DNA from 2 places in the Massilia sp. METH4 genome. Region 1 is predicted to be linked to the other one. Evidence: predicted binding sites of a transcription regulator. Region 1 holds the regulator's gene; the other holds the start of a gene.
What was found. Region 1 encodes FliA, which starts transcription of late flagellar genes. Its sites were predicted from a motif close to CTAAAGTTTNNNNNNNNNNNGCCGNTA; they were not measured.

Region 1 (14,433 bases):
GTGGGCTACCGCCTGATTCCGCTCGTGGACAAGGCGCAAAGCGGCGAGCTGCTCAAGCGCATCAAGGGCATCCGCAAGAAGTTCGCGCAGGAAGTGGGCTTCCTCGCTCCGCCGGTGCACATCCGCGACAACCTGGAACTGAAGCCATCGGCCTACCGCATCACCCTGAAGGGCGTGGAGGTGGGCACCGGGGAAGCCTTCAACGGGCAATTCCTGGCCATCAACCCCGGCATGGCCAGCGGCACGCTGCCGGGCCTGGCCACCACCGACCCCGCCTTCGGCCTGCCGGCCGTGTGGATCGACGCCAGCCTGCGCGACCAGGCGCAGGGCATGGGCTTTACGGTCGTCGACGCGGGCACCGTCGTCGCCACGCACCTGAACCACCTGATCACGTCGCATGCTTCCGAATTGCTGGGCCGCGGCGAGGTGCAGGCACTGCTCGATCACCTGGGCAAGGAAGCGCCGAAGCTGGTGGAAGACCTGGTGCCGAAGACGATCTCGCTGTCGGCGCTGCAGAAGGTGCTGCAGAACCTGCTGGCGGAAGGCGTGCACATCCGGGACATGCGCACCATCATCGAGGCGCTGGCCGAGCACACGGCGCACACGCAGGATCCAAACGAATTGACGGCGCTGGTGCGTATCGCGCTGGGCCGGGCGATCGTCCAGCAACTGTTCCCGGGCAATGGCGAACTGTCCGTGATGACGCTCGACAACCGCCTGGAGCGGCTGCTGATGCAGGCGCTGGCCCAGGGCGGCGTCGATGGCGCCGGCATCGAGCCGGGTCTGGCCGATACGATCGCCCAGCAGGCTGCCCAGGCCGCCATGCAACAGGAAGCGCTGGGCGTCAACCCGGTGCTGCTCGTGCCCGGCCCGCTGCGGCCGCTGCTGTCGCGCTTCCTGCGCCGGGCGCTGCCGCAGTTGAAGGTGCTCTCGCATGCCGAGATTCCGGAATCGAAGACGATCCGGGTGACGGCGCTGGTCGGTAACACCTGATCCGCCACGCTTGGTGCCGCACACCTTTTCCTGCGGAAAAGGTGTGCGGCACCGGTTTTCCCGGCCGGAGTCTGCAGCGCAACCGCTACGGCTCGCCGGTCCCGGACTCCGGATGAGAACACCGGTGTCGTACACCATTTTCCGTAAGAAAATGGTGTACGACACCAGACGTATCAGGCGTTGCTGGCCGGCGCTGGTCGGTAACACCCGATCCGCCACGCTCGGTGTCGCACCTCTTTTCCGCAGGAAAAGGTGTGCGACACCGGTTTTCCCGGCCGGTCTGCAACGCAACCGCTACGGCTCGCCGGTCCCGGACTCCGGAAGAGAACACCTCCGAAGGAAAATGGTGTATGACACCAAGCGCGCCAGCGCCGCTGGCCTCTTCTTGAATTACACCCCTTTTCCCCGCCTGTTCCCCCGATGCTTTCTCCACGGCATCGTCAATAATTTCACCATCAAGAAAACTCTGTGCATGGCGAACAGGAGCAGCAATGAACGTCAAGAAATTTACCGCGCCCACGTCGCGTGAGGCGCTGCGGAAGGTGCGCGAAGCGCTGGGGCCGGATGCGGTGATCCTGTCGAACCGCCCGATGGATGGCGTGGTCGAGATCCTGGCCTTGGCCAACGACGACGCCGCCTCGCTGGCCAGCCCGGTGGACGATGCGCCGCCGGCAGCGCCGCACCTGGAGCTGGACGACGGCTTTGCCGCCGCGCCGGCGCCGCGCCCACAGGCATCGTTTGCTGCACGTCCCGCCGCGCCGATGAGCCGGCCCGCGCCGGAGCCCGTGATGGCTCCGCGCCCGAGCCCGGCGGCAGCCGCGCCGATGGCGCGCGCCCCGTTCGCCCAGGCGATGCAGGCCGCGCCGCAACCGGTGCAGCCGGCGCTGGACATGGCGAGCATTACGGCGCTGGTCGCCGAGGCCGTCACTTCCGCCAAGGCCAATGCCGCCGCCGAGATGCACGGCATGATGAGCGAGCTGCGCGCCATGCGCGGCATGATGGAAACCCAGCTGGCCGAATTGTCGTGGGGCAGCGCGCAGCAGCGCGAGCCGCACAAGGGCGCCGTGCTGCGCGAGTTGCTCGCTGCCGGCTTCTCCACCACGCTGGCGCGCCGCCTGATCGACAAGCTGCCCGCCGGCCGTGGCGCCGATGAGGCGCTGCGCTGGATCCGTAGCGTGCTGGCGCGGAACATCGCCGCCATCGCCAACGAAGACGCGCTGATCGAGCGCGGCGGCGTGTTCGCGCTGGTGGGCCCGACGGGTGTCGGCAAGACCACCAGCACGGCGAAACTGGCGGCCCGCTGCGTGATGCGCCATGGCCCGGAAAAGCTGGCGCTGATCACCACCGACGCCTACCGTATCGGCGCGCACGAACAGCTGCGCATTTACGGCAAGATCCTCGGCGTGATGGTACATTCGGTCAAGGATGAGGCCGATCTGCGCATCGCCCTGAAGGAGCTGCGCAACAAGCACACGGTGCTGATCGACACGGTCGGCGTCAGCCAGCGCGACCAGATGGTCACCGAGCAGGTAGCGATGCTGCAAGGCACCGATGTCGACGTCAAGCGGCTGCTGTGCCTGAACGCCACGTCTACCCAGGAAACGCTGACCGAGGTCGTGCGCGCCTACCAGGGCAGTGGCCTGGCCGGCAGCATCATCACCAAGCTGGACGAGGCCGCCTCGCTGGGCAATGTGCTCGACGTGGTGATCCGCCAGAAGCTGCAACTGTTCTATGTGTCGAATGGCCAGCGCGTGCCGGAAGACCTGCACCTGGCCCAGCCGGCCGAGCTCGTGGAGCGCGCGTTCCGGCTGAAGAAGGATACCAACCAATTTTCGGACGGCGACCTGCCGATGCTGATGGCGGCCGCCGGCAACGATGCAATGCGCGAGGTGCACCTTGGGTAACTTCAACTTCGATCAGGCGGAGGGACTGCGCCGCATGCTGGCGGGCCCGCCGCGGCCCCGCATCGTCACCTTCCTTTCCGCGACGCCGCAAGACGACAAGGGCGCCATGCTCGTCAACCTGGGCGCCTCGCTGGCACGGGCCGGCAACGACGTGGTGGTGGTCGATGCCTGCGCCAGCGCGCATGGCGTGGCTTCACGCCTCGGCGTGGACAATGGCGCTAGCCTACTCAACGTGGCGCGCCAGGAATGCGCGCTGAACGAAGTCATCCACGCGGTGCCGCAGGGCTTCAATGTGGTGTCCATGACGCGCGGCGAACCGAAGAGCGGCCCGCAGGAAGCGCGCCGCCTCGCCAAGGCGTTCGACGTGCTGGCGGCGCAGGCCGGCATCGTGCTCGTCGACGGCGAATTCGATGGCGAAGCGTTCCCGGTACCGGTGATGGCCAGCTCGGAAATCGTGGTCCAGGTATCGAACAGTGCCACCTCGATCACCAATGCCTACATGATGATCAAGCGCCTGAACCATGAGCTGGGGCGGCGGCCGTTCGGCATCGTCGTCACGGGTGCTTCCGAAAAGGAGGCCCGGGTCGTTTACGATAATATGGCACAGGCGGCAAGCCGTTACCTGGCAGTGAATCTCGTTTCGATGGGGTCAGTGCCGGCCGATGAGTATCTGCACCGCGCGGCGCGCCTGGGTCGCGCCGTGGTGGACGCGTTTCCGCTGGCTGGCGCCTCGGTAGCGTTTCGTCAACTGGCGGGGCGGTTTGCGCTGGCCGCGCCGGCGCAGATTGCAGGGGGCGGCCACACCATGCAGCACTGAAAAGAATAGAGATTTATGTACACGGTCAAAGGGAAGGTGAACAAGGATTCGCTGCTGTCGGAGCATATGCCCCTCGTGAAGCGCCTTGCTCACCACATGAAGGCAAAGTTGCCGCCCAGCGTGGAAGTGGATGACCTGGTACAGGCGGGCATGATCGGCCTGCTCGACGCGATCAACCGCTACGAGGAAACGCACGGCGCCCAGTTCGAAACCTATGCGGTGATGCGCATCCGGGGCGCCATGCTCGACGAATTGCGCAGCAGCGACTGGATGCCCCGCACGCTGCGGCAGGACATGCGCAAGGTCGAGAACGCCATGTCGGTGCTGCAGCAGAAGCTGGGCCGGCCGCCATCGGAATCCGAGGTGGCCAAGTCCCTCAAGCTGTCCCTCGAGGATTACCAGCAGATGCTGGGCGAGGGCGGCGGCCACCAGCTCCTGTACTACGAAGACTTCAAGGATGAAGAGGGCGATGGCAGCTTCCTCGACCGCTACGCGCACGACGAAGAGGCAGACCCGCTGCGCGCCCTCATGGACACCAATTTCCGCCAGGCCGTCATCAATGCCATCGATGTATTGCCGCCCCGCGAGAAACTGTTGATGGGCCTGTACTACGAAGAAGAATTGAACCTGAAGGAAATCGGCGCCGTCATGGGCGTTTCCGAATCACGTGTCTCGCAGTTGCATACCCAGGCGGTGTCCCGGCTGCGCGCCACATTGCGGGAGGGTGCATGGACTGGTCCAGCGTAGCGGGGCTCCTGCTGGCGCTGGCCGGGCTGATCGTGGGCCAGGCACTCGAAGGCGGTAACCCCTCGTCGCTGATCCAGCCGGCGGCATTCGCGATCGTGGTCATCGGCACCTTCGGTGCCGTGCTGCTGCAAACGCGGCCGGCCACCCTCAAGCGCGGTATCCAGATGACGCGCTGGGTCTTCCGGCCGCCGCCGGACAGCCGCATCCTGCTGGCCCGCGACATCCAGGCCTGGAACCAGACCGTGCGCCGCGAAGGCCCGCTGGCGCTGGAGCGCCACATGAACAGCGCGCGCGACGTGTTCCTGGCCAAGGGCCTGCGCATGATCATTGACGGCATCAACCCCGACAAGCTGCGCCAGCTGCTCGATACCGAAATCACGGCCTATGAAACGGCGCAGCGCCAGGCGGTGCGCATCTGGGAATCGGCGGCCGGCTATTCGCCCACGATCGGCATCCTGGGCGCCGTGCTGGGGCTGATCCACGTGATGGAAAACCTGCAGGACCCGTCGCGGCTGGGGCCGGGCATCGCCGTGGCGTTCGTCTCCACGATCTATGGCGTGGGTCTGGCGAACCTGTTCTTCTACCCGATCGCCAACAAGCTGAAGAACATCGTCACCGCCCAGGTGCACCAGCAGGAAATCGCCGCCGCGGTGTTCCACGACATCGCCAGCGGCGACTTCTCGCGCATCATGGACGAGCGGATCTCCACGCTGATGCAGGAGTATTAGTGTCCTGAATCACAAGTTCGTTGAAGATACATTTGACGAAATCGGTTCGAGACAAGGCGGAAATGCACGGCAAGGCCGTGGCCTTTCCGTGCATTTTCAACGCAGTATCGGGCCGATTCTCGTCGGATTTATTCAACGAATCTGGGATTTAGGACACTAACCATGAGCTTCCAGTACCGCCGCGCGCGCCGCCCGTTCGATGAAGAGCCGGAAAACCACGAGCGCTGGCTGATCTCGTACTCGGATTTCATCACGCTGCTGTTCGCGTTCTTCGTGGTGATGTACGCGATCTCGTCGGTGAACATCGGCAAGTACCGGATATTTTCCGATGCGCTGGGCGAGGCGCTGGGCGGGCAGGGTGCCAACGTCAAGCCGAATACGGAAGTGCTGAACCAGCCGATCCCGAACCCGAACCTGAAGAAGCGGCAGGAAATGATGCGGCAGGAGCGCGCCTCGCTCACCAAACTGGCCCAGGACCTTCAATCGACGATGGCGCCGCTGGTCAAGGAAGGCAAGGTGCGCGTGACGCAGAACAGCCGTGGCGTGTCCGTGGAAATCAATGCCAGTGTGCTGTTCGACCCGGCCGAGGCGCGGCTGACGCCGGAATCGCAGGAAGCGCTGACCGCCGTGGCCGAGGTGCTGAAGAACGACCCGCACGCGATCCAGGTGGAAGGCCATACGGACGACCAGCCCGTGCGCAATATCTATCCGTCGAACTGGGAATTGTCGTCGATGCGCGCCGCCACGGTGGTGCGGCTGTTCATCGAATCCGGCGTCGCGCCGACGCGCCTGACGGCCGTCGGCCACGCGTCGAACCATCCGGTGGCCTCGAACGAAGACCCGATCGGGCGGGCGCGCAACCGGCGCGTGGCGATCACCATCTTGTCGACGTTGCCGGATACGGAGACGGAGATTCCGACGGAGCCGGCGGGGCCGGCACCTCAATAGAAAACCAGTGTCGCGCACATTTTTCTGCGAAAAATATGCCCGACACCGTCATTTCATGCTTCAGCAACTGCGGCTTGCGCATCGGTGTCAGACACTATTTCCCTCGGGGAAATGGTGTCTGACACCGGTTTTCTTTTGAGCCAACTAGTCAGCCTGCCAGGAACCCGCGCGACGTCGTGGTCGTGGTGGTCAAGCCGCTCGGCCCGTAGACATTGCCGCCCGGGCTCGGTGGCCGCAGGGCTTGCAGGGCGCCCTGGGTATGCGACAGCTGCTTGTTGATCAGCGTGCCGTTCAGCCGGTTCAATTCCTTCGCCTCGCGCGTGTGCGCGAGCACGTCGTTCCACAGCGCCTTGTCGTCCGGCGAGCCGTGGGCGCACAACCACTCTTCCATGCCTGCCTCGTGCGGCTCGAAGCCCGCCTGGCCCAGCGCCGCATGGCGCTCCGCGGCGAGTGCGCCCATGCGGTTGATCACCTCGGCTTTACGGGGTGTCAGCGCGGTGAGCCTGTCGATGTCGGCCGCCACCAGGGATTGCTGCTCTTCCTTCAGGAGGCCGAGCAGGTCGGTCAGCAAATGCTGCTCTTCCAGCAGCATCGATACGGGGGCGCCGTCATGCATGGTGTTGCCTTAACGTTGGCGGGAATGCAGCAGATCCTTGACCGTGTCCAGCAGGCCGTCCGCCACTTTCTCCGAATTGACCTGGAACTGGCCATCGGCGATGGCCAGCTTGATACGTTCCACTTTCTTCGTGTCGAAGACGCCGCCGTTGCTGCTCGTGGCCATGGCCTGGCCCTGGGCGGACAGCTTGACGCTTTCCGAACCTGCTTGCGTGGAAGCTGTTTCCGCCGCTTTCTCGGCGTTGCGGGCATTGCTCGTGGTCGACGTCGCGGTCGCCGGCAAGCCCGTATTCTTTACTGAATCGTTGATTTTCACAGCATCTTCCTCGTCTGGTGGGAGCCGGCACAGATCCGTGTACTCCGCGCTTTTTACCAATGCACGAGTTTCTTAACGGCTGCGCCATTGCAAACTTTAGCGTGGCGCGCCGCAAATTTGGATCAATCAGTGTGGCAATCGTTGCGCCGCCCCGTTTCAGAACGCCACCTCGACCTGCCCGCCCGCCCGGGCAATCCCTGAAACGCTGCGCCCGCCTGTCGTGCGTACCTGCACGACCTGGCCCTCGGCGGCATTGGCGATCGCCTTGCCTTCTGCGGTGATCCGGAAGCCCGAGCCGGTCGTGACCAGCTTCACCATCTGCCCGTTGAGTACCACGGGCTGGCTGCGCAGCGTATCGAGCCTGACCGGCGTGCCTGCCGAAATCGAAACATTGCTGCTGCGCCCGATCACTTGCGCCTTGTCCGTGGCGATGCTGGCTGGCAACGTCGTCAGGTCGCCCTGCTGCGTCGCCAGTTGCGACTCCAGGATGGGCTGGCCCTGTGGCAGGGGCGCGGCCGCGGCGATGTAATTACCCAGCACCGAAACGTTCGCCTGAATATACACGGTCCAGGCCGACGGTGCAGCACAGCGCACGCCCACCGTGGTTTTTCCCCACGCCTTTGTGCCGGGCATCAGGAATGCCTCCGGGGCTGGGCAGTGAGCCAGCGTCATGCGCGTATCGACATTGCCGACGGTGATGGTGACTTTGCCGGGCAGCCCGGCGCTTTGCACTTGCAGGAACTGGTCGACCGTGCGCTTGATCGCGGCCGGGTCCATGGCCGCCGCATGGGCGGCCGGCGCCAACATGGCGAGCGAGGCCAGGGCGGTGGAAGCAAGAGCGAGGGGCAGCGATTTCATGGTACGTCCGTGGTGCTGTGATGCCGCCATCTTACGCGCGCGCGCCGCGGCGAAAGCGGCGAACAGCGTGGCAAAGTCCGTGCTTATTCCCCGATCATTTGCCGTACAGCATCCGTAACATGGCATCTGTCACCGATGGAAGGATGCCGTCATGCTGGGAAAACTCGACAATCACCTGCGCTTCAACGAACTGGCCCTGAGCCTGCGCTCCACGCGCCAGAGCGTGTTGGCGTCCAATATCGCCAATGCCGACACGCCGAACTACAAGGCACGCGATATCGACTTCACGAGCGCCCTGCAGAACGCGCTGGCCAATACGAACGCGAACGGCACGCTGAAGACGACCGCGGCGCGCCACTTCCCGACCCCGGCGCCGGACGGCAGCACGCTGGCCGACGGCACGCCGCTGCTGTACCGCGGCGTGGTGCAGGGTGCCGTGGACGGCAATACGGTGGACATGGACGTGGAACGCAACCAGTTCGCCGACAACGCGCTGCGCTACGAGGCGGGCGTAAATTTCATCAACAGCCAGATCAAGGGCCTGCTCACGGCCATCCAGGGCCAGTAACAGATAACCTCGGGAGAACGCCATGTCGCTGTTCAGTATTTTCAATGTTTCCGGTTCGGCCATGAGCGCCCAGTCGCAGCGCCTGAACGTGGTGGCCAGCAACCTGGCCAATGCCGACAGCGCCACCAGCGCCAGCGGCGAAGCCTACCGCGCCAAGCAGGTGGTGTTCGAGGCCACGCCGTCGGCGGACAACACGGCCACCGGCGTGAAGGTGCAGCAGGTGATCGAAGACCCGTCGCCGATGCGGCAGGTGTACGACCCGAAAAGCCCGCTGGCCGACGAAAACGGCTATGTGACGATGCCGAACGTGAACGTGGTCGACGAAATGGTCAACATGCTGTCGGCCTCGCGCTCCTACCAGAACAATGTCGAAACGATGAACGCGGCGAAAAGCATGCTGCTGAAAACCCTGACCATCGGTCAATAACCGGAAATACCATCATGGCCGTCATCACCACGCCCAGCGCCGCCTCCAACACCGTCTCGCAGTCCCTGATGGACTCGATGAACACTAAGTCCACCACCGGCAACCAGATCTCGGCCGAGCAGGACAAGTTCATGACCCTCCTGATCACGCAGCTGAAGAACCAGGACCCGCTGAACCCGCTCGACAATGCCCAGGTCACCAGCCAGCTTGCCCAGCTGAACACGGTCACCGGCATTAACAAGCTCAACGACACGCTCGACACGCTCAAGAGCGACCTGGCCGCCTCGCAGTCCGCCCAGGCCGTGAACATGATCAACCACGGCGTGCTGGCCGCCGGCACCACCATGCAGGTGGCCGAGGGCAAGGGCATCTTCGGCATCGAACTGGGTTCCTATGCCGACACGGTACAGCTGGACATCAAGAACAGCAGCGGCAAGGTCGTGCACTCGCTCACGATGAACAATGTCGAGGCCGGCGTGCTGCCGCTGGCGTGGGACGGCAAGCTGGAAGACGGCAGCACGGCCGCCGACGGCAACTACACGCTGGCGCTCACGGCCACGGCCGGCGGCAACACGCTGACCGATGCCAAGGCGCTCACGTTCGGCACCGTGGCCAGCGTGTCCACCGGGCCGACCGGCGCGAAACTGAACGTCCCTGGCCTCGGGCAGTTAACGATGGACCAGATCAAGCAAGTGCTTTAAGCAACTCGGCAAGCAACACCGAATCTCATTCAGAGGACACCATGTTCCAGCAAGGTCTCAGCGGCCTGAACGCCGCCTCCACGCAACTCGACGTCATCGGCAACAACGTCGCCAACGCCAGCACGGTCGGCTTCAAGAGCACCGAAGCGCAATTCGCCGACCTGTACGCGAATTCGCTGAACGGCATCAGCGGTCGCAATCCCGGCATCGGCGTGACGGTGGCCCGCCTCGCGCAGCAATTCTCGCAAGGTAATATCGAGACGACGAACAATCCGCTGGACATCTCGATCAATGGCGGCGGCTTCTTCCGCATCGTGCAGGACGGCGCCGTCGCCTACAGCCGCAACGGCCAGTTCCTGCTCGATAACACGGGCACCATCGTCAACGCGCAGGGCGCGGCGCTGACGGGCTACCTGGCCAACCAGGATGGCCTGATCCTGCAGGGCGCGCCGGTGCCGTTGCAGATCGACTCGGCCGACCTGGCGCCGGTGCAGACCACGCAGGCCAACTTCCAGATCAACCTGTCGTCGAACTCGGCCACGCCGACCGTGCAGCCGTTCGACGCCGGCGACCCGCGCACGTACAACAAGCAGACCGTGATCCCGGTCTACGATTCGCTGGGCAACGAGCACACGATGGGCATGTACTACGTGCGCACCGGCGGTAGCACGTGGGATGTCTACGTGGCCAACGACGGAGTGCAGATAAATTCCCAGGAAGTGATGCGCAGCGTGGTCACCAACCAGTCTGTGATCAATGCCCGCAGCGCCTACAACACGGCGGTGGCGTCCAACGATGCCAACGCGATCGTGGCGGCACGCCAGGCCTACGCCACCGCGGTCGGCACCGCCGTCACCGCCGCCGCCACCGCCGCCGGGGCATCGCCTGCCGCGCTGGCCCAGATCGCCGCCCTGTATGCTCCGGCCACCAGCGTGGGCAACGTGGCCAGCAATACGCCGGACACGATCGATGCGGCCTTCGCCGGCGCCGTCAATGTGCCGGCGACCCGCGCCGGCACGCTGATCTTCACGAAGAACGGCCTGATCGACGCGGCCGCCATGCAGGCGGCCGGCACCACGCTGCCGTTCAACGTGACCTTGCCGGTGTTCCCCGACAATGGCGCCATCCTGGAAATCCCGATCGCCGTCACGTTCGACGGCAGCACCCAGTACGGCACCGCCACGAGCGAGAAGAATTCCACGCAGGACGGCTATTCGTCCGGCAGCCTGCAGCGCTTCGCCGCCGACGAGAACGGCGTCATCATGGGGCAGTACAGCAACGGCAAGTCGCGCGCGCTGGGCCAGATCGTGCTGGCCGATTTCGCCAGCGTGGACAACCTGACCCCGCTCGGCAACAACGCTTGGGCCGAAAGCGCCGCTTCCGGCGTGCCGCAGGTGGGCGTGCCGAACGCGGGCGGCATGGGCCAGCTGCGCGCCTCGTCGGTGGAAGCGTCGAACGTGGACCTGACCGAGCAGCTGGTGGACATGATCACCGCCCAGCGCGTGTACCAGGCCAATGCGCAGACGATCAAGACCGAGGATTCGATCCTGCAAACCCTGATCAATCTCCGATAAATCCCGTTGACACCTTGAGGAGCAGTCCATGGACCGCCTGATCTACACGGCCATGACCGGCGCCAGGCACATCCTGGACCAGCAGGCCACCACGTCGAACAACCTTGCCAATGCGACCACGGTGGGCTTTCGCGCCCAGTTGGACGTGTTCCGCGCCGTGCCCGTCGTTTCCGAAGGCATGCCGACCCGCACCTTCGTGGTCGACAACACGGTCGGTTCGGACTTCCGGGCCGGGCCGCTGGAAACCACCGGCCGCTCGCTGGACGCGGCGATCCGCGGCCAGGGCTGGTTCACCGTGCAATCGCCGGATGGCTCGGAAGCCTATACCCGCAACGGCAGCTTCAAGATCAGCGAGAACGGCCTGCTGCAAACCGCGAACGGCCTGACCCTGCAGGGCGAGAACGGGCCGATCGCGATCCCGCCGAACACGGAAGTGTCGATCTCGGCGGATGGGACCGTGAGCGGCATCGACGCGAGCCAGGTGCAGGCCGGCCCCAGCAACATCATCGGGCGCCTGAAGCTCGTCAATCCCGACGTGGCCGGCCTGGTGCGCGGCGACGACGGCCTGTTCCGCCAGCAGTCCGGCGAGCCGGCCGCCGCCGATCCTGCGGTGCGCGTGGCGGACGGCTGCCTGGAACTCTCCAACGTCAACCCCGTCGATGCCATGGTTAACATGATCACCCTGGCAAGGTCGTTCGAGACGCAAATGAGCCTCCTGAAGAACGCCGAGAATAACGCTGCGAAAGCCGCCCAGATCCTTGCTTTGAACTGATCCCCCCCATCGCATAATGCTTTCGGACACATCGAATAAGCTGCTGCACGTTGCATTTCCAGCCTGCGATGCTCGCCGTACCTCTCGTACGGCTGCGCTTCTCGGCTGAAACTGCCGCCGTTCGCGACGCTTCTTCGACATGCCCTTCGTGGATGAAAGCCCTAGCGGGCAGGGAGAAAGCAGATGATACGTTCGCTCTGGATTGCCAAGACCGGCATGGAAGCGCAACAAACGCAGATGGATACGGTGGCGAACAACCTCGCCAACGTCAGCACCAACGGCTTCAAGAAATCGCGCGCCGTCTTTGAAGACTTGCTGTACCAGACCGTGCGCCAGCCGGGCGCCAGTTCCTCGCAGCAGACCCAGCTGCCATCCGGCATGCAGCAGGGTACCGGCGTGCGCCCCGTGGCGATCGAACGCATCCACACGCAGGGCAACCCGCAAGCCACCGGCAACGACAAGGACCTGATGATCAACGGTAACGGGTTCTTCACCGTGCTGCTGCCGGACGGTACCACCGGCTACACGCGCGACGGTTCGTTCCAGCGCGACGCCAACGGCCAGATGGTCACCTCCAGCGGCTACGCGCTGCAACCGCCCATCACGATCCCCATCGATGCCGACGAAATCAACGTGGCCAAGGATGGCACCGTGACCGTGCAACTGCCGGGCCAGGCCGCCGCCCAGCAGATCGGCAACCTGCAACTGGCGTCGTTCATCAACCCCACGGGCCTGGAATCGATCGGCGAAAACCTGTACCTGGAAACGGGCGCCTCGGGCGCGCCGCAGGCCAATGCGCCGGGCGCCAACGGCCTCGGGCAGATCCTGCAGGGCTATGTCGAAGTCTCGAACGTCAACGTGGTCGAGGAAATGGTCAACATGATCCAGACGCAGCGCGCCTACGAGATCAATTCCAAGGCCATCACCACCTCGGACCAGATGCTGCAACGCTTGTCGCAACTCTAAGGCAGCCGCAAGGATTCATCATGAAGTATTCCGTCTCCGTCCTTGCCGCGCTCCTGCTGGCGGGCTGCGCCAGCGAACCGACCTCGATCGTGGCCGGCCCCACCACGGCGCGGCCGATCCCGCCGGTGCCCGTGGCCACGCCAGCCAATGGCGCGATCTACCAGGCGCACACGTTCCGGCCCGTGTTCGAGGATCGCCGCGGCCGGCTGGTGGGCGACATCATCAATGTCGTCATCACCGAACGCACCACGGCCAACAAGAACGGCACCAGCTCGGCCACCCGCACGGGCGCCGTCAACGTGGGCATTCCGGGACCGCTGCAAGGCCGTTTCGGCCCGCGCATCGGTACCGAAACGGACAACAACTATGCCGATTCGGCCGCGCAAACGGCGAGCAACGCCTTCACCGGCACGCTGGGCGTGACGGTGGTGGAAGTGCTGCCGAACGGGAACCTGGTGGTGGCCGGCGAGAAGCAGGTCGCCATGGACAAGGGCACGGAATTTATCCGCATTTCCGGCGTGGTGAATCCGGACACGATCGGCGCCGGCAATTCGGTGCCGTCGACGGCGATCGCCGATGCCCGCGTGGAATACCGCACCAATACGCACCTGGACCGCGCCGAGCTGACGTCGATGGCGTCGCGGTTCTTCTTAAGCCTGCTCCCGTTCTGACATGAAAAAGCTCCTCATCGCCATCGCCCTGGGCGCCGCCATGCTGGCGCCGGCGGCCCAGGCCGAGCGCCTGAAAGACCTGGTCGGCATCGCCGGCGTGCGGGAAAACCAGCTGATGGGCTATGGCCTCGTGGTGGGCCTGGATGGCAGCGGCGACCAGACGACGCAAACGCCGTTCACGATCCAGAGCGTGGCATCGATGCTGCAACAGCTGGGCGTGACCTTGCCGTCCGGCAGCCAGCTGCAACTGCGCAACGTGGCGGCCGTGATGGTCACGGCTTCGCTGCCCGCGTTCGCCCAGCCGGGCCAGCAACTGGACGTGACGGTCTCGTCGCTGGGCAATGCGCGCAGCCTGCGCGGCGGCACCCTGTTGATGACGCCGCTGAAAGGCGCCGACGGCCAGGTGTACGGCATGGCGCAGGGCAACCTCGTGGTGGGCGGCGTCGGCGCCCAGGCACCGGGCGGCGGCGCGGCGACTGTCGTGAACCACCTGTCGGTGGGCCGTATCAGCAATGGCGCCACCGTCGAGCGCGCCGTGCCGACGGCGCTGGGCGAGGGCGGCCAGATCCGCCTCGAATTGAAGAATGCCGATTTCGCCACCACCAGCCGCGTTGTCACGGCCATCAACAACCGCTTCGGCGCCGGCGTGGCCTACGCGCTCGACGGCCGCGTGATTCGCGTGACGGCGCCGGCTGCCTCCGACCAGCGCGTGGCCTTCATCGGCCAGCTCGAGGAGCTGAACGTGCAACCGGCCACCTTGCCGGCCAAGGTGATCATGAATGCGCGCACCGGCTCGGTGGTGATGAACCAGTCCGTGACGCTGCAGGC
Region 2 (14,433 bases), 2.9 Mb from region 1:
TGCCCTGAAGCAGTACCCCGGCTGCTACGAAGCGCTGCCAGAATCGGTCAAGGCCAGGATCGCCGCCAACCGCAAATGGCTGCAAAACCTGTAGGACCCCGCGCGCCGGCCATGCTGGCGCTGGCACTGGGCCTTGCGGTCGCCCCGCCGTTGCCGGCCAAAGTGCCCACTCACTTCGGCGTGGTGCTCGGCAATGGGCTGCTGTGCCGCGACCAGACATCGAACCGTTATTATTTCGACTACATGGTGCGCTGGTTCGGCCAGCCCTACAAGCGCGAAGGCGGCGCCTGGTGGTTCCGCACGCCCCAGGCGCGGCTGTGGGGCTTTCCCGTGAGCGAGGTGATCGTCAGCGACGAGACCTTCCCCTACCGCTTCGTCGGGGCGGTGGCCGATACCACGCCGGAAAAGCTGGCCGCGGCGATCACGAAGCGCGACGGCTTGCGCTATGTGCCCATCGCCGGCAGCGCCACGCCCGTGCGCGAAACCTCCACCGGCGGGCGCATCGCTTATGCCGACCGCCGTTCCAAGATCTACTGCGCCAAGTTCAAGCCGCTGCCGCCGGCACTGCGCTGACCGAACCCATGTACAACCGATTCTTCAACCTGACCCAGAGCCCGTTTTCCATCGCGCCCGATCCGCGCTACCTGTTCATGAGCGAACGCCACCGCGAGGCGCTGGCCCACCTGCTGTACGGCGTGGGCAGTGGCGGCGGCTTCGTGCTGCTGACGGGCGAGATCGGCGCCGGCAAGACCACCGTGTGCCGCTCGTTCATCGAGCAGGTGCCGGCCGATTGCCGGCTGGCCTATATCTTCAACCCCAAGCTTTCGGTGGAAGAGTTGCTGCAAACGGTCTGCGACGAGTTCCGCATCGCCCTGCCGCCGGGCGCGGCCACCGTCAAGCACCATGTCGACGCGATCAACGCGCACCTGCTGGAAAGCCATGCGCGCGGGGAAAACAATGTGCTCGTCATCGACGAGGCGCAAAACCTTTCCCCCGCCGTGCTGGAGCAACTGCGGCTGCTGACGAACCTGGAGACCAGCGAGCGCAAGCTGCTGCAGATCATCCTGATCGGCCAGCCCGAGCTGCGCGCGATGCTGGCGCGGCCGGAACTGGAACAGCTGGCGCAGCGGGTGATCGCCCGTTATCACCTCGGGCCCCTGTCCGCCGCGGAGACGGGGCAGTACATCACGCACCGCCTGGCGGTGGCCGGGCTGGCCGGGCCGTCGCCGTTCCCGGCCGACGTGACGCGACTGGTCCACGCCCTCGCGCATGGGGTGCCGCGTCGGATCAACCTGCTGTGCGACCGGGCGCTGCTGGGCGCCTACGTGGAAAACCGGCCGCAGGTCACGCGCAAGATCGTGCGACGCGCCGCCGGGGAAGTCTTCGGTACCGACGTTGTCCCCCGTGCGCGGCCGCGCTGGCCATTGGTGGCGGGCGGCGTTCTGGCCGGGGCCGTGCTGACGGCGGCCGCCGCGTGGCAACTGGTGCCGGGCCAGGCGCCCAAGCCGGCAGCGACACCCGCAGCGGAACCCGCAGCGGCACCGGCACCGCGGGCGACGGCTGCCGCATTGCCGGCCGCGCCGTCCTTGGCCGGGGGCGCGGGCAGCGACGCGACGCTGCGCCGCCTGGCCGCGCTGTGGGGCGTGAACCCGGATGCGGGCGCGGGCGACGTTTGCGAAGCGCTGCGGTCCCGCAACCTGCGCTGCCTGTCCAGCCGCGGCGCGCTGGAAGAACTGCGGCTGCTGGACCGGCCGGCGATGCTCACCCTGAACGACGATCCGGCCGCGCCGACGTATGCCCTGCTGGTGGCGCTGGGCGAGCGCCAGGGCACGCTCGACATCGGCGGCCGCCGCCAGGCGGTGGCGCGCACGGCGCTGGAAAACCGCTACGACGGCACCTTCACTACGTTCTGGCGCGCGCCGCCGGGCTGGCGGGAACAGGTGGCCGCCGGCGATCGCGGCCCAGAAGTCGACTGGCTGGCCCGGCGGCTCGCGCAGTGGGCCGGCACCGCCAGGCCGCAGGACGGCGCGGCCCTCGAGGGCGAGACGCTGCGGCGCCTGCGCGACTTCCAGGCGGCCCAGCAACTGAAGGCGGACGGCGTGGCTGGTCCGAAAACATTCATACGCCTGAGTTTACTCGGCGACGTACCGGAACCCCGGCTGGCGCCGGCCGGAGGGAAGTGACATGTCCTATATTCTCGAAGCCCTGAAGAAGGCGCAGGCCGAGCGGCAACTGGGTGAAACGCCGGGCATCCACACGCCCGTGCCCCAAGCTCCCGCCGGTGGCGCCGCACCGCTGCGCAAGCCGCTGGCGGCCGCCTTTGCCGTGATGGCGCTGGCGATCGTCGGGCTTGCCGCCGTAATATGGCGGCAGGCGACCGCCCCCGCCCAACCGCCAGTGGTGCCGGTGGCGGCCGTGCCAGCCGCGCAGGTGCCCTTGACGCAGACTGCGCCTGGGCACTCCGGGCAGGCTCCCGTTGTGCAGGCGGTGCCGGTGCAATCCGCGCAGGTGCCCGTTGCGCAGGCGGTGCCGATGCAATCCGCGCAGGCTCCCGTTGCGCACGCGGTGCCGATGCAATCCGCACAGCTGCCCGTTGCGCAGGCGGTGCCGGCGCAATCCGCGCAGGTGGCCGTGACGCCGGCCAGGCGCGCGCCACCGGTATCGCAGCCGGCTGCTGCCGCAGCTGCTTCAGCAACGGCGCTGGCGGCCGCCAGCACGCCACCGCCCGCCGTCCAGCCGGTCCATGCCGGGTCGCCCGTCGCGGGCGTGAATCCGCCACCCCTGCGCGGGGAAGGCGCGCGCGCCGCAAAGAAGGAAGAGCCGGCCGGTGAGGAGCACGTGCAGGCGCTTCGCGACCTGCCCGAACCGATCCAGCGGGCGATCCCGCCGATCTCGATGAGCGGCTACATGTATTCGCCGAATCCGGCGGACCGCCTGGTCCTGATCGACAAGGTGCTGCGCCGCGAGGGAGACGAAGTCGCGCCCGGCCTGGTGCTGGTGCGCCTCGAGCCGAAAGGGGCGGTCTTTACATTCCGCGGCTACCGTTACCGGATGCCTTACTGAACTTCGGTGCGGAACGTCGCGCACGATTGGGCAGTCATCTCCCGGTCATACAAGTTCGTCATGCTTGGCATATCGACAACCACCCGGGATGACCACATGAAGCTCAACATTCTGCAAGCGTTGCCCCTGCTAGCCGCTGCCGCGCCCGTGCGCGCGGCTTACACTCCCGACGCCGCCGCGGCGGAGCCGGGCGCGCTCGTCATCGTGCTGGCCTGTGTCGGCCTGTTATGCCTGATGGCCGGCGGTGGCGACGACGGCCCGTTCCGGCCGGAGCCCTAAGCATCATTGGTCGGCCACGCGGACGACCAGCTTGCCGAAATTGCGCCCCTGCAGCAGGCCGACGAATGCGGCGGGGGCGTTCTCGAGCCCTTCGACCACGTCTTCCCGCAAGCGGATGCTACCGTCCGCCAGCCAGCCCTCCATGTCGCGGCGGAACGCTTCATAACGGGTGGCGTAATGATCCAGGATGATGAAACCCTGCATGCGGATGCGCTTCTGCAGGATCGCGGCTGTCACGCGCGGCAGCCGGTCCGGGCCGGCCGCGCCGTCGGCATCGTTATAGTGGGCGATGAATCCGCATACGGGAATGCGCGCGCCCACGTTCAGCAGCGGGACCACGGCATCGAACACGGCGCCGCCGACATTCTCGAAGTAGACGTCGATGCCGTCGGGGCAAGCCGCGGCGAGGCGCTGGGCGAAGCCGGGATCGTTGCGGTCGATGCAGGCGTGAAAGCCCAGCTCTTCGATGGCGTGGCGGCACTTGTCGGCACCGCCGGCAATGCCGACCACGCGCGCACCGTTGAGCCGGGCGATCTGGCCGACGACGGAACCGACGGCACCCGTCGCGGCGGCGACGACGACAGTCTCGCCGGCCCGCGGCGCGCCGATGTCGAGCAGGCCGACATAGGCGGTAAATGCCGGCATGCCCAGCCCGCCCAGCGCGCGCGACGGATGCGGCATGTCGCCTAGCCGCATCAGGTCGCTGCTGTCGGAGAGCGCGTAGTCCTGCCAGCCAGCGTTGGCGAGTACCAGCTCACCTTCCTGGAAGCCTGGGTGCCGCGAGCGGACCACGCGGCTGACTGTGCCGCCTACCATCGTGCCGCCGATCTCCACGCGCGGTGCGTAGCCTGGGCCGACTTCGTCCATCAGGTTGCGCATATAGGGATCGAGCGACAGGTACAGGGTACGCAGCAGCACTTGTCCTTCGCCCGGCACGGGCACGTCGGTCTCTTCGATGCGCAGGTCGGCAGGTGAGGGCAAGCCTTTTGGGCGGGCGGCGAGGAGAATGCGGCGGTTCACGTTGTTATTTTGCGGCATGGTTGGCTCCTTTGAATTAGACCGGTCGTCTAGCAAACATCAAAAAAAGGACTCAGCCGAGTCCCAGCAGTGTGCGTGTCTGCGCCATCGCCGTATCGAGCGGGGCCCGGTCACGCAGGATCTTCGCCAGCAGGCTGGCGCCGAGCCAGTTCTGGTACAGCGCCGTCGCCGTGCCGGCCGGGTCCGGCAGGGTGGGCAGCGAGCCGTCCTGCGCGCCGGCCGCGAGAGTCGCCGCCAGCCTTGCCGTTACCGCGCGCGTCCCGCGGTCCAGCGCCGCGCGCATCGGTTCGGACAGGTCGCTGACCTCCGCGCCCAGCTTGACGACGAGGCAGCGGCTCTGCGCATGCTCGTCCGTCTGCGATGTCAGCCAGTCGTCGAAATAAGCCATCAACCGCTCGGCCGCCGTGCCGGAACCGCCCAGCAAGCCATCGATCTTGGCATGGCATTCGTCGAAATACGTTTCCAGCATCGCCTCGCCGAATGCCTCTTTCGAGGCGAAGTAATGGTAGAACGAACCCTTCGGCACCCTTGCCGCCGCCAGCAGTTCGGCCAGTCCGACCGCCGTGAAGCCCTTGGCGAGCAGCAGCGGGTGGGCCACGTCGAGGATGTGGCGGCGTACGTCGGGGAGGTGAGCGGTGGTCATGAAGGCAATATAGCACCGATTAGACCAGTCGGCTAGCGGTGCCGTGACCGGCCGGCAGGCGTATAATGCCGCGATGCAGACAGCACCTATCACGAATGCGGGGCCGGTGATCGGCATCGTCGGCCGGTCCGGCAGCGGCAAGACGACCTTGCTGGAATACCTCGTCGGCCGCTTGTCCGAACTGGGCCGCAAGGTCAACGTCATCAAGCACAGCCACCATGACCTGGAACTGGAGCCACCGGGCAAGGACAGCGCCCGACTGCGGCGCGCCGGTGCGGCCGAAGTGATGGTGGCGTCGCCTTACCGTTTCGCCATCGTCCGCGAACTGCGCGGCGCGCCGGAACCGGGGCTGGACGAGCAACTGGCGCGGCTGGCGCCGGCCGACCTGACCCTGGTGGAAGGCTTCAAGGCCTTTCCCATCGATAAACTGGAAATCCACCGGGCCGTGGGCGACAAGGGCCCGCTGTATCCGGACGATCCGCACATCGTCGCCGTTGCCTCGACCTTGCCGCGCCCGGCCGACGCGGCGCCGCACGTCGAATGGCTGGATCTCGGAGACCGCGAGGCCGTGCTGGCCTGGCTGCTGAAAAAAATGGCGCCGCCTGCCTCAAGTTCGCTGTGACTCTTCCGTAAACGAGGAAATGCCTCGTCACGGGGCGGCACAAAGGAGCTAACATGGATGCAATGAGCATCGCACGCCTGTCGACGACGATCGCCGAGACTGGTACGAAACAGGAAGTCAGCATGGCCGTGCTGAAGAAGGCGATGGACGTGCAAGCCGCTTCCGCCGAAGCCCTGATCGCAGCGCTGCCGGCCACGCCGAGCGCCCCGAACCTGCCGCCGCACCTGGGCAACCGGATCAACACCACTGCTTGAGCGCGTCCCCGAACGCGCTGACCCGCTGTTCCCCGTGGACAGCGGGTTTTTTTATTTCCGGAAAATAGTTGCTTCAAAAATGGGGACAGTCCCCATTTTTGAAGCAACTTTCGCTAGAATCGGCAGGTTGTTGACTGGATTGGAGAAACGATGGACAAGCGGACGATGATCGCCGCGGCGCTGGCCGCGGCATGCGCGGCGGGCGCTGCGCACGCACAGATGGGCGGCGGGGCGGACAAGGAAAAATGCTACGGCGTGGCGAAGGCCGGCCAGAACGATTGCGGCTCGTCCGATGGCGCCCACGGTTGCGCGTCGATGGCGCAAACCGACAATGCGCCCACCGAGTGGAAGTGGGTCGCCAAGGGCACCTGCGAAAAGCTGGGCGGCAAGACCACGCCGCCGCCGAAGGAGAAGTAAGACCGCCATGGCCGCGACAGCTGGTATCGGCCTGCGCGCGGCGCATTACGCCGATTTCCTGGCTGGCCGGCCACGCGCCGGCTGGGTCGAGGTGCACACGGAGAATTACCTGGCCGAGGGCGGTCGCGACGTGCACGTGCTGCAGCGCGTGCGCCGCGACTATCCGGTCAGCTTGCATGGCGTGGGTCTCGGCCTGGGTTCCGCTCACGGCATCGTGCCGGAACACCTGGAACGCATCCGCGCGCTGGCCGCGCGCATCGAACCTTTCCTCGTTTCCGAACACCTGAGCTGGGGCGCCGTGCCCGGCCGGCACCTGCACGACCTGCTGCCCCTGCCGCTGGACGAAGCCACGCTCGGCCTGCTGGCCGCCCGCGTGACACAGGTGCAGGAGGTGCTCAAGCGGCGCATCCTCGTCGAGAACGTGTCCGCCTACGTGCGCTTTTCGGCCGATACGATGAGCGAAGCGCAATTCCTGGCCGAGCTGGCGCGGCGCACGGGCTGCGGCCTGCTGCTCGACATCAATAACCTGTACGTCAACCAATGCAACCACGGCGAGGATGCGCTTGCCGCGCTGGCGGCGATCCCGCCGGGACTGGTCGGTGAAATCCACCTCGGCGGACACCTGGTCACGCCCGACGTGGTGATCGACCACCATGGCGCGGCGGTCGCCGAGCCGGTATGGCGCCTGTACGAAGCGGCACTGGCGCGCTTCGGTGCCGTGCCGACGTTGATCGAATGGGATGCCCGCGTGCCGCCGCTGGACGTGCTGCTGGCCGAGGCGGACAAGGCGTCGGCCTTGCTGGCGCGCGCCGCGCCTGCGCCCGAACCGGCCGGCGCCGCAGCCGAGGTTGCGGAAAGCGAACCGCCGCGCGCACCGGCCGAGGTTCCGGAAAGCGAACCGCCGCGCGCGCCGGCCGGGGTGCCGGGATGCGCACCAGCCAGGGAGGCACTCGCCGGCTTGCAGGAACGCTTCGCCGGCGCGCTGTTGGCGGCCGAAGGGCAGGGCGCACTGGCGGCGGCATTGCGCCCCGCGCCGCACGCCGCCCGATTGGCCGTCTACCGCGGCAACCTCGCGGGCAGCTGGGAGCGTGCGTTGAAAGCCGCTTTTCCCGTCGTCACCCAGCTCGTCGGCGACGATTTCCTGGCCGCGCTGGCGCGCGAGTACGGCACGCGCCACCCGGCCGCGCATGCCGACCTCAACGAGTTCGGTGCCGGCTTCGCCGCCTTCCTCGACGATTTTCCCCACGTGGCCGGGCTGCCCTACCTGCCGGACATGGCCCGGCTGGAATGGCTGCTACACCGGGCCTATTACGCGGCGGATGCCGAGCCGCTGGCGCCCGCGGCGCTGGCCGGCATCTCGGCCGAAGCGTTCGAGGCTTGCCGCCTGGCGCCGCATCCGGCAGCCGCCACGTTTGCCTCGGACTGGGCCGTGGTGCCGCTGTGGCAAGCCCACCAATCCGGCAGCGCCGTGCCATTCCCGTCCGATATCGCATCACCCTCGTGGTGCCTGGTGCACCGGCGCGGCTGGCAGCCGGGCGTGCTGGCGCTCGATGCCGCGCAATACCGGGCATTGGCTGCCTTGCAGGAGGGGGCGAAGATGGGCGCGGCGATCGACGCCGCGCTGGCGGAAGATCGGGGATTCGACCTGGCACCCCGGCTGGGGCGGTGGATGGCGCATGCCGCGTTCGCGGCGCTGCGCACGGAAGACGCTACCGGTCAGTGAAAGGCACGTAACAGCCGGGCTTCGCCGGTCGTGTCGTTATGGCGCACGCTGGCTTCGTGGGTGGCGGCGATCATGCGATCGATCTGCGCATCCTCGAAGCGTGTCAACTCCTCGTTGGCGATGGCCAGCGCCTGGGCCAGCTTTTCGCGGGCCGCGCGGTAGGCACCGTTGCGGGCGCTGTCGGTGCAGGTCAGCAAGTCTTCGGCATTGTCGATCACTTGCCGCAGGTCGCCGATCAGCTGCTGCTGCGTGGGCAACGTATCGGCCGGTAATGCGGCGGCCGGTAATGCGGCGGCCGGCAATGCATCGGCTTGCAGGGAAGCTTGCTGGGCCTGCTGCGGTTTCGGTTGAGGCGGTTCGGGGTATCGGGTGGGGTCGAGATGGTCCATGCGCGCGCTCCGGATAGTAAAGCCTGTCCACTATAGTCGCCGCAGTGGTGCTGCATTTGCGGCAGATTAAGGCCCGTCGGCACCTTGCTGACCCAAAACCGTGATTCGCACGTCGCCGACGGTGACGTGCTGGCCGGCGCGGATCTTGGCGGTCTTGCGTAGTTCCTGCTTGCCATCCACCCGCACGTCGCCGCTGGCCACGATCTGCTTGCCGGCGCCGCCACTGTCACACAGGCCGACGAGCTTGAGCAGCTGGTTCAGTTCGATGAAATCCGACGTTAATTCAAAGTCTACTTTTTGCATTTTATCCTCATTCTTATCAAACCGGAAATTAATTGTGCAGATGTTAAGCCTGCGCCAAATAAAGTCCGGTTTGCTTCATTGGCCGGGTCAGCCCTTGGCGCCCGGCCGTGTCATCGCCAGCGGCACGATCCACTGCTCGAACTGTTCCGCGGTCACGAACCCGAGGGCCAGCGCGGCTTCCTTCAGCGTGGTGCCTTCGTGCTGCGCCTTCTTGGCGATCTGGGCGGCGCGATCATACCCGATGTGCGGTGCCAGCGCGGTCACCAGCATCAGCGACCGCTCCATGAGCTCGCCGATCCGCTCGCGGTTCGGCTCGATGCCGCGCGCGCAATGCTCGTCGAAGCTGCGCATGCCGTCGGCCAGCAGCCGGGCGCTTTGCAGGAAGTTGTGCGCGATCAGCGGCTTGTAGACGTTCAGCTCGAAGTTGCCGGAAGCCCCGCCGAACGAGATCGCCACATCGTTGCCGAACACCTGGGCGCACAGCATCGTCACGGCTTCGCATTGCGTGGGATTGACCTTGCCCGGCATGATCGAGCTGCCCGGCTCGTTTTCGGGGATCGTGATCTCGCCCAGGCCGGAGCGGGGGCCGGAAGCCATCCAGCGCACATCGTTGGCGATCTTGAACAGGGCGGCCGCCAGCGTCTTCAGCGCGCCGTGCGCCGCCACCAGCGCCTCGTGGCCGGCGAGGGCGGCGAACTTGTTGTCGGCGCTCTTGAACGGCAGTTGCAGGCGGCTGGCCAGCTCGGCGGCGATGCGCGTTGCGTACTCGGGGTGGGAGTTGAGGCCGGTGCCGACGGCCGTGCCGCCCGCCGCCAGCTCCAGCACGGCCGGCAGCGCGTGTTCGATCGCCCGCTCCGCGTGGTCCAGCTGGGCCACGTAGCCGGAGAATTCCTGGCCGAGCGTCAGCGGCGTGGCATCCTGCAGGTGCGTGCGGCCGATCTTGACGATGTCGGCAAACGTTTCCGCCTTGGCGGCCAGCGTGGCGCGCAGCTGGTGCAGGGCTGGGATCACGTCGCGGGCCAGCGCCACCGCGGCGGCCACGTGCATGGCGGTCGGGAAGATGTCGTTCGACGACTGGCCCTTGTTCACGTCGTCGTTCGGGTGCAGCTTGCGCTCCTCGCCACGCACGCCGCCCAGCAGCTCGGAGGCGCGGTTGGCCAGCACCTCGTTCATGTTCATGTTCGACTGCGTGCCCGAGCCGGTCTGCCAGACGGACAGCGGGAATTCGCCGGCATGCCTGCCTTCCAATACCTCGTCGGCCGCGCGCACGATCGCATCGGCCTTGGTGGCATCGAGCACGCCGAGGTCGACGTTCACGCGCGCCGCGGCCCGCTTCACATTGGCCAGCGCGGCGATCAGCTCCGGCGCCATCTTTTCGGTGGAGATATGGAAGTGGTGCAGCGAGCGCTGCGTCTGCGCTCCCCACAGCTGGTGGGCAGGCACGTCGATCGGCCCAAAACTGTCGCGTTCGGTTCTGCTGTCCATGGCGTCCTCTGTCGTAAATGATGCAAAGAGTGTAACCCAAGGATGAAATCCGGTTAATCCACTCAAAGTTTAGGAATTTCCGCCGTTAAACACTTACGTTACGGAAATTTCCTTATTCGAGTCCATCATGTCGCTCCTGCTACGTTCTTCCCGCCTGGCCGTGCTGGCGCTGGCCACCGCCACCGGCGCCCATGCCGCCGAACTCGGTGACGCCTCGGTGCGCTCGTACAGCGGCCAGCCGCTGTCGGCCGACATCGAACTGACCGAACTGACTGCCCAGGAGATGGCGGACCTGCAGGCGCGACTGGCCCGGCCGGACGTGTTCCAGGGCGCGAACGTGAAGATGAACCCGGCGCTGGCGGGCGCTACGGTGTCGATCCAGAAGCGCGACAGCCGCCGCGTCCTGCGCATTACCACCAGCGCCCCGGTGCAGGCGGAAGTGCTGCACCTGTACTTCCAGCTGGCCTCGGGCGGCAGGGAGCGCGTGCGGGGCGTCACGCTGTGGCTGTCGCCGGACCCGACCCCGGCCCCGGCGCCCGCCGTTATCGCCGCCGCCCCTGCCGCCGCTCCTGCCGCGGCTCCTTCTGCCGCGGCCGCTGCCGGGCATCCCGAAAAGTCGTCCGCCCGTCTCCACGCCGCCGAGCGCGCCGACAGGCCGTCGACCCGTGCACATGCCGTGGAGCGGCCGCGCGTCCTGATGGCCAGAGTGTCCCCTGGCAAGGAAGCGACGTCCGCCGAGCGCGCGCTGATGGGCGCCGTCGAGCAGGCGATCGCGACGCGCGGCGGCAAGGTCGAGGCGCCGGAGGAAAAGCAGGCCAAGCCGGCGATCAGCCAGCAGGACGTTCGCAAGGAGGCGCTGAAGTACGCATCGACCGCCGGCGATTTCAAGCGGGTCGCCACGAGCGCGAAGCCGGCTGTCGCGGAACCGGAGCCGGAGCAGGAGCAGAAGGCGCCGCAGCGCTCGTTCTTGCCCTCGAAGACGGCACTGGCCGAGGCCGCGCGGGCCACGCGGGCAAGCGTGGAAGGGGCAATCCAGCCGGCTGGACCGGCGAAGGTAGCCCCCGCGGCTGCGCAAGCCGCGTCCGCCGCCGCCCAACCCGATGCCGCGATGTTGACCAAACTGGCCGAACTGGAAGGCAAGCTGAAGACCTTGCAGACGCAGCTGGCGATGACGAACTCGGCCGGCGCGGCCCGCGTGGCGCTTCCTGAGCCTGTGAAGCCTGCGGCAGCGTTGGCGCCTGCATCGGCACCTGCATCGACACCAGCACCAGCATTAGCACCGGTACCTGCGCCGCGACCCGCACCGGCAGCAGCACCGGCAGCAGCACCGGCAGCACGGGCGTCGAAAACGATCCCACCGGCGCATGGCGACACGATCGTCCCGGCCGCTGCCGCTGCCGCGGCCGCAGCGCAGCCGGCGCCGGCCGCGAAACCTGCTTCCGCCGTGCCGGAGCTGGTGCCACAACCGGAAGCAGCCGCGCCGCCGGAGGCGCCCGCCGAGGCGCCAAAGGCCAGGCCCGAGGAAAAGAAGGAAGCGGCACCGCCGCCACCCGAACCAAAGAAGGAAATCAAGATCTCCCGGCCCAAGCTGCTCACTTTCCTGTTCGCCGGCAGCCTGGTCCTGCTGCTGATCTTCGGCGTGATCGTGCACTTCATCCGGAAGGCCAAGATGAAGCGCAGTCCGATCGTGAGGCAGAGCTGGAGCCGGGACGAGGATGACGTTTTGGCGCGGATCGAGCCCGCCGCGGCGCCGGCACCGGAGAGCAAGGCGGCTTGACGTTGCCAAACACCGGTGTCGTACACCATTTGCAAGCAAATGGTGTACGACACCGGGCAAGCGCCAACAAAAAAGCGCCCCGCGGGGCGCTTTTGCATTGGAGCGGGAAGGCTCAGCCGTTCAGCCGGCCCATCCAAGGTTCGGTCACGTCGCGGATCGCGCGGTCGTTGGCCATGATCTGCTTGAGCAAGTCGATCTTGCGCTGGCGGGCGCTGCCGTCCAGTGCCGGCACGCCGCCGAGCGCGGCAACCGATTGCGCGGCGCACTGATTTTCCAGGCGGTCGAGCGTGTTCCAATCGCTGACCTGGGCGGCCACCACCATCTTGCTGGTCAAGCCGGCAATGTTTTCGTACATCGAGAGAACGTCGGTCGAGGTCATGGCGCCACCGTGGATAAATCATGATCGGATTACTGCTTGTCATGATTTACGTCAGGGGTGACGGGAACTTTAGGCCTTTTTGAAAAAAAATTGAAAATAGTTTCCGGCATGGCCAGCCAGACAATATGTTCTATTTCAACATCTCGTCCAGCCCGGCAGCCAGTTCGTCCAGCGGCGGCATTTCTTCGATGGCCTCGGCGTCCAATCCCAGCACTTTGCCGACCTCCGCCGGAAATTGCTCGGCCAGGTGGCTTTCCTCCAGCGCGCGGGCGCGCCAGGCCGCCAGGTGGACGATCGCCGCCAGCCGGTCCACGGCGCCGCGCTCGAGCGGGGCAGGGAAGGCCGCGATCGCGTCGGAAAACACGGCGGGGAATTGCCAGCGGCGAGCCAGCTCGGCGCCCACGTCCGCGTACGTGAAGCCCAGCGTCTTGCGTTCCCCGGCCAGCCGCTGCTCGCCCAGCGGGGCAGCCACGGCGTCCAGCGCCGCCGCCTCGTCCGGCATCGCGGCGTGGATCACGAGCTGGCCGATCGCGTGCATCATGCCGATCGTGAACGCCAGCTCGGCATTGTCGCGGGTTTTCCTGGCGATCCACTTGGCCGCCACGGCCGTGCGCATGCTGTAGCGCCAGAAATCCTTGAGCTCGAGCCCTGTCACCGACTTGAAGCCGTTGACGAGCCCGGAGCTGATGACGAGCGTGCGCACCGCCACGAAGCCCAGCATCAGTACCGCATCCTCCACCGTGCCGATGCTGCGCGACAGATTGTAGTAAGCCGAGTTCGCAAGCCGCAGCAGCTTGGCGCTGAGCACGGGATCGAGCGAGATCTTGCGTGCGATCTCCTCCGTGGAGACGGACGCCTTGTCGAAACTCGCCACCAGCTCCTGGACGATCTTCGGCGCCGTCGGCAGCGCGGTGGGTTGCTCGAACAATTCCTCCAGCGTCATCATGCTCTCCTTGTTACTTGTTGCCGTAGGTGAACTATAGCGGGATTCGCCCGCGTTTTGCAGGCTATCCCGCAATTTAGCAGCCTGTCGCACGGGCCTCGTCACGGCAGGCCGCAGGGACTACAGTGCAGGCTGGCGAATGTCGCTCACTGCGCGCCACACTATAACCAACGATACAAGGGACTATATGCAAGCCTTCCAAGTACTGCGCCGTCCGCCGCGGACGAGCACCCTCGCCATGGCGCTGTGCGCCGCGCTGGCTTTTACCGGAGCCCAGGCGCACCAGGCTGCCCCCGCCCAGGCAACCACGCACGCATCCGCAGCCGTGCTGCCCGGCGACGATTTCTATGCCTATGCGAACGGCCAGTGGCTCGCAGCCACCGAGATCCCGGCCGACCGCAGCAGCTGGAGCGCCTTCCACACGATCGTGGAGGATACGAACCAGAACATCGTGCGCCTGATCGAGGCGGCGGACCGGGAGGGCGCGCCGGCCGATGCGCGCCGCGTGGCCGCCTTCTACCGGGCGATCATGGATGAGGCAGGCATCGAGGCGCGCGGCGCAGCGCCGCTGAAACCCGCGCTGGACAAGATCGCGGCCATTCGCGACAAGGCCGGCCTCACGCAAGCGCTGGGCGCCAGTCTGCGCGCCGACGTCGACCCGCTGAACGCCACCGACTTCAGCACCGAGAACCTGTTCGGCGTGTGGGTCGCCCAGGGCTTCACGGCGCCCGACAAGTACATGCCCTACCTGTTGCAGGGCGGCCTCGGCATGCCCGACCGCGCGTTCTACCTGGAGGAGAACGAGCGGATGGGGCGCCTGCGCACGGCTTACCAGGCGCACATCGCCGCCATGTTGAAGCTGGCCGGTTTCTCCGAGCCGGAAGCGCGCGCGGCCCGCGTGTTCGAACTGGAGCGCAAGCTGGCACAGTCGCACGCCTCGCGCGAAGAGTCGTCGAACATGCAGAAGGCGAACAATACCTGGACCGACCGGGATTTCGCCGCGAAGGCGCCCGGCCTGGACTGGAAGGCCTTCTTCCACAGCGCCGGCCTCGGCAAGCAGAAGCGCTTTATCGTCTACCACCCGCAAGCCGTCACGGGCGCCGCCGCGCTCGTGGCCG

Region 2: V6Z91_RS14685 (flagellar protein FliT) is a predicted target of FliA. The motif match lies at 12,419-12,445, and genes of this name have one in related genera.

Annotation. Positions count from the first base shown of each region.
Region 1 is NZ_CP146614.1:383,774-398,206, reverse strand. Features, by position in the region: gene flhA (flagellar biosynthesis protein FlhA) at 1-993, shown strand, start outside; gene V6Z91_RS01870 (hypothetical protein) at 1,118-1,522, shown strand; gene flhF (flagellar biosynthesis protein FlhF) at 1,485-2,897, shown strand; gene V6Z91_RS01860 (antiactivator of flagellar biosynthesis FleN protein) at 2,890-3,714, shown strand; gene V6Z91_RS01855 (RNA polymerase sigma factor FliA) at 3,730-4,461, shown strand; gene V6Z91_RS01850 (flagellar motor protein) at 4,443-5,189, shown strand; gene motD (flagellar motor protein MotD) at 5,352-6,137, shown strand; gene V6Z91_RS01840 (flagellar protein FlgN) at 6,286-6,753, opposite strand; gene flgM (flagellar biosynthesis anti-sigma factor FlgM) at 6,763-7,068, opposite strand; gene flgA (flagellar basal body P-ring formation chaperone FlgA) at 7,225-7,926, opposite strand; gene flgB (flagellar basal body rod protein FlgB) at 8,078-8,494, shown strand; gene flgC (flagellar basal body rod protein FlgC) at 8,517-8,921, shown strand; gene V6Z91_RS01815 (flagellar hook assembly protein FlgD) at 8,936-9,622, shown strand; gene V6Z91_RS01810 (flagellar hook protein FlgE) at 9,664-11,196, shown strand; gene flgF (flagellar basal-body rod protein FlgF) at 11,225-11,968, shown strand; gene flgG (flagellar basal-body rod protein FlgG) at 12,152-12,934, shown strand; gene V6Z91_RS01795 (flagellar basal body L-ring protein FlgH) at 12,955-13,605, shown strand; gene V6Z91_RS01790 (flagellar basal body P-ring protein FlgI) at 13,607-14,433, shown strand, end outside.
Region 2 is NZ_CP146614.1:3,325,377-3,339,809, forward strand. Features, by position in the region: gene V6Z91_RS14610 (hypothetical protein) at 1-94, shown strand, start outside; gene V6Z91_RS14615 (hypothetical protein) at 76-573, shown strand; gene V6Z91_RS14620 (AAA family ATPase) at 582-2,183, shown strand; gene V6Z91_RS14625 (general secretion pathway protein GspB) at 2,185-3,063, shown strand; gene V6Z91_RS14630 (hypothetical protein) at 3,160-3,342, shown strand; gene V6Z91_RS14635 (NADP-dependent oxidoreductase) at 3,346-4,380, opposite strand; gene V6Z91_RS14640 (TetR/AcrR family transcriptional regulator) at 4,433-5,023, opposite strand; gene mobB (molybdopterin-guanine dinucleotide biosynthesis protein B) at 5,097-5,645, shown strand; gene V6Z91_RS14650 (YjfB family protein) at 5,699-5,899, shown strand; gene V6Z91_RS14655 (DUF2282 domain-containing protein) at 6,050-6,316, shown strand; gene V6Z91_RS14660 (DUF692 family multinuclear iron-containing protein) at 6,324-8,039, shown strand; gene V6Z91_RS14665 (DUF883 family protein) at 8,033-8,428, opposite strand; gene V6Z91_RS14670 (RNA-binding S4 domain-containing protein) at 8,495-8,731, opposite strand; gene fumC (class II fumarate hydratase) at 8,819-10,216, opposite strand; gene V6Z91_RS14680 (hypothetical protein) at 10,344-11,993, shown strand; gene V6Z91_RS14685 (flagellar protein FliT) at 12,106-12,372, opposite strand; gene V6Z91_RS14690 (HDOD domain-containing protein) at 12,503-13,315, opposite strand; gene V6Z91_RS14695 (M13 family metallopeptidase) at 13,503-14,433, shown strand, end outside.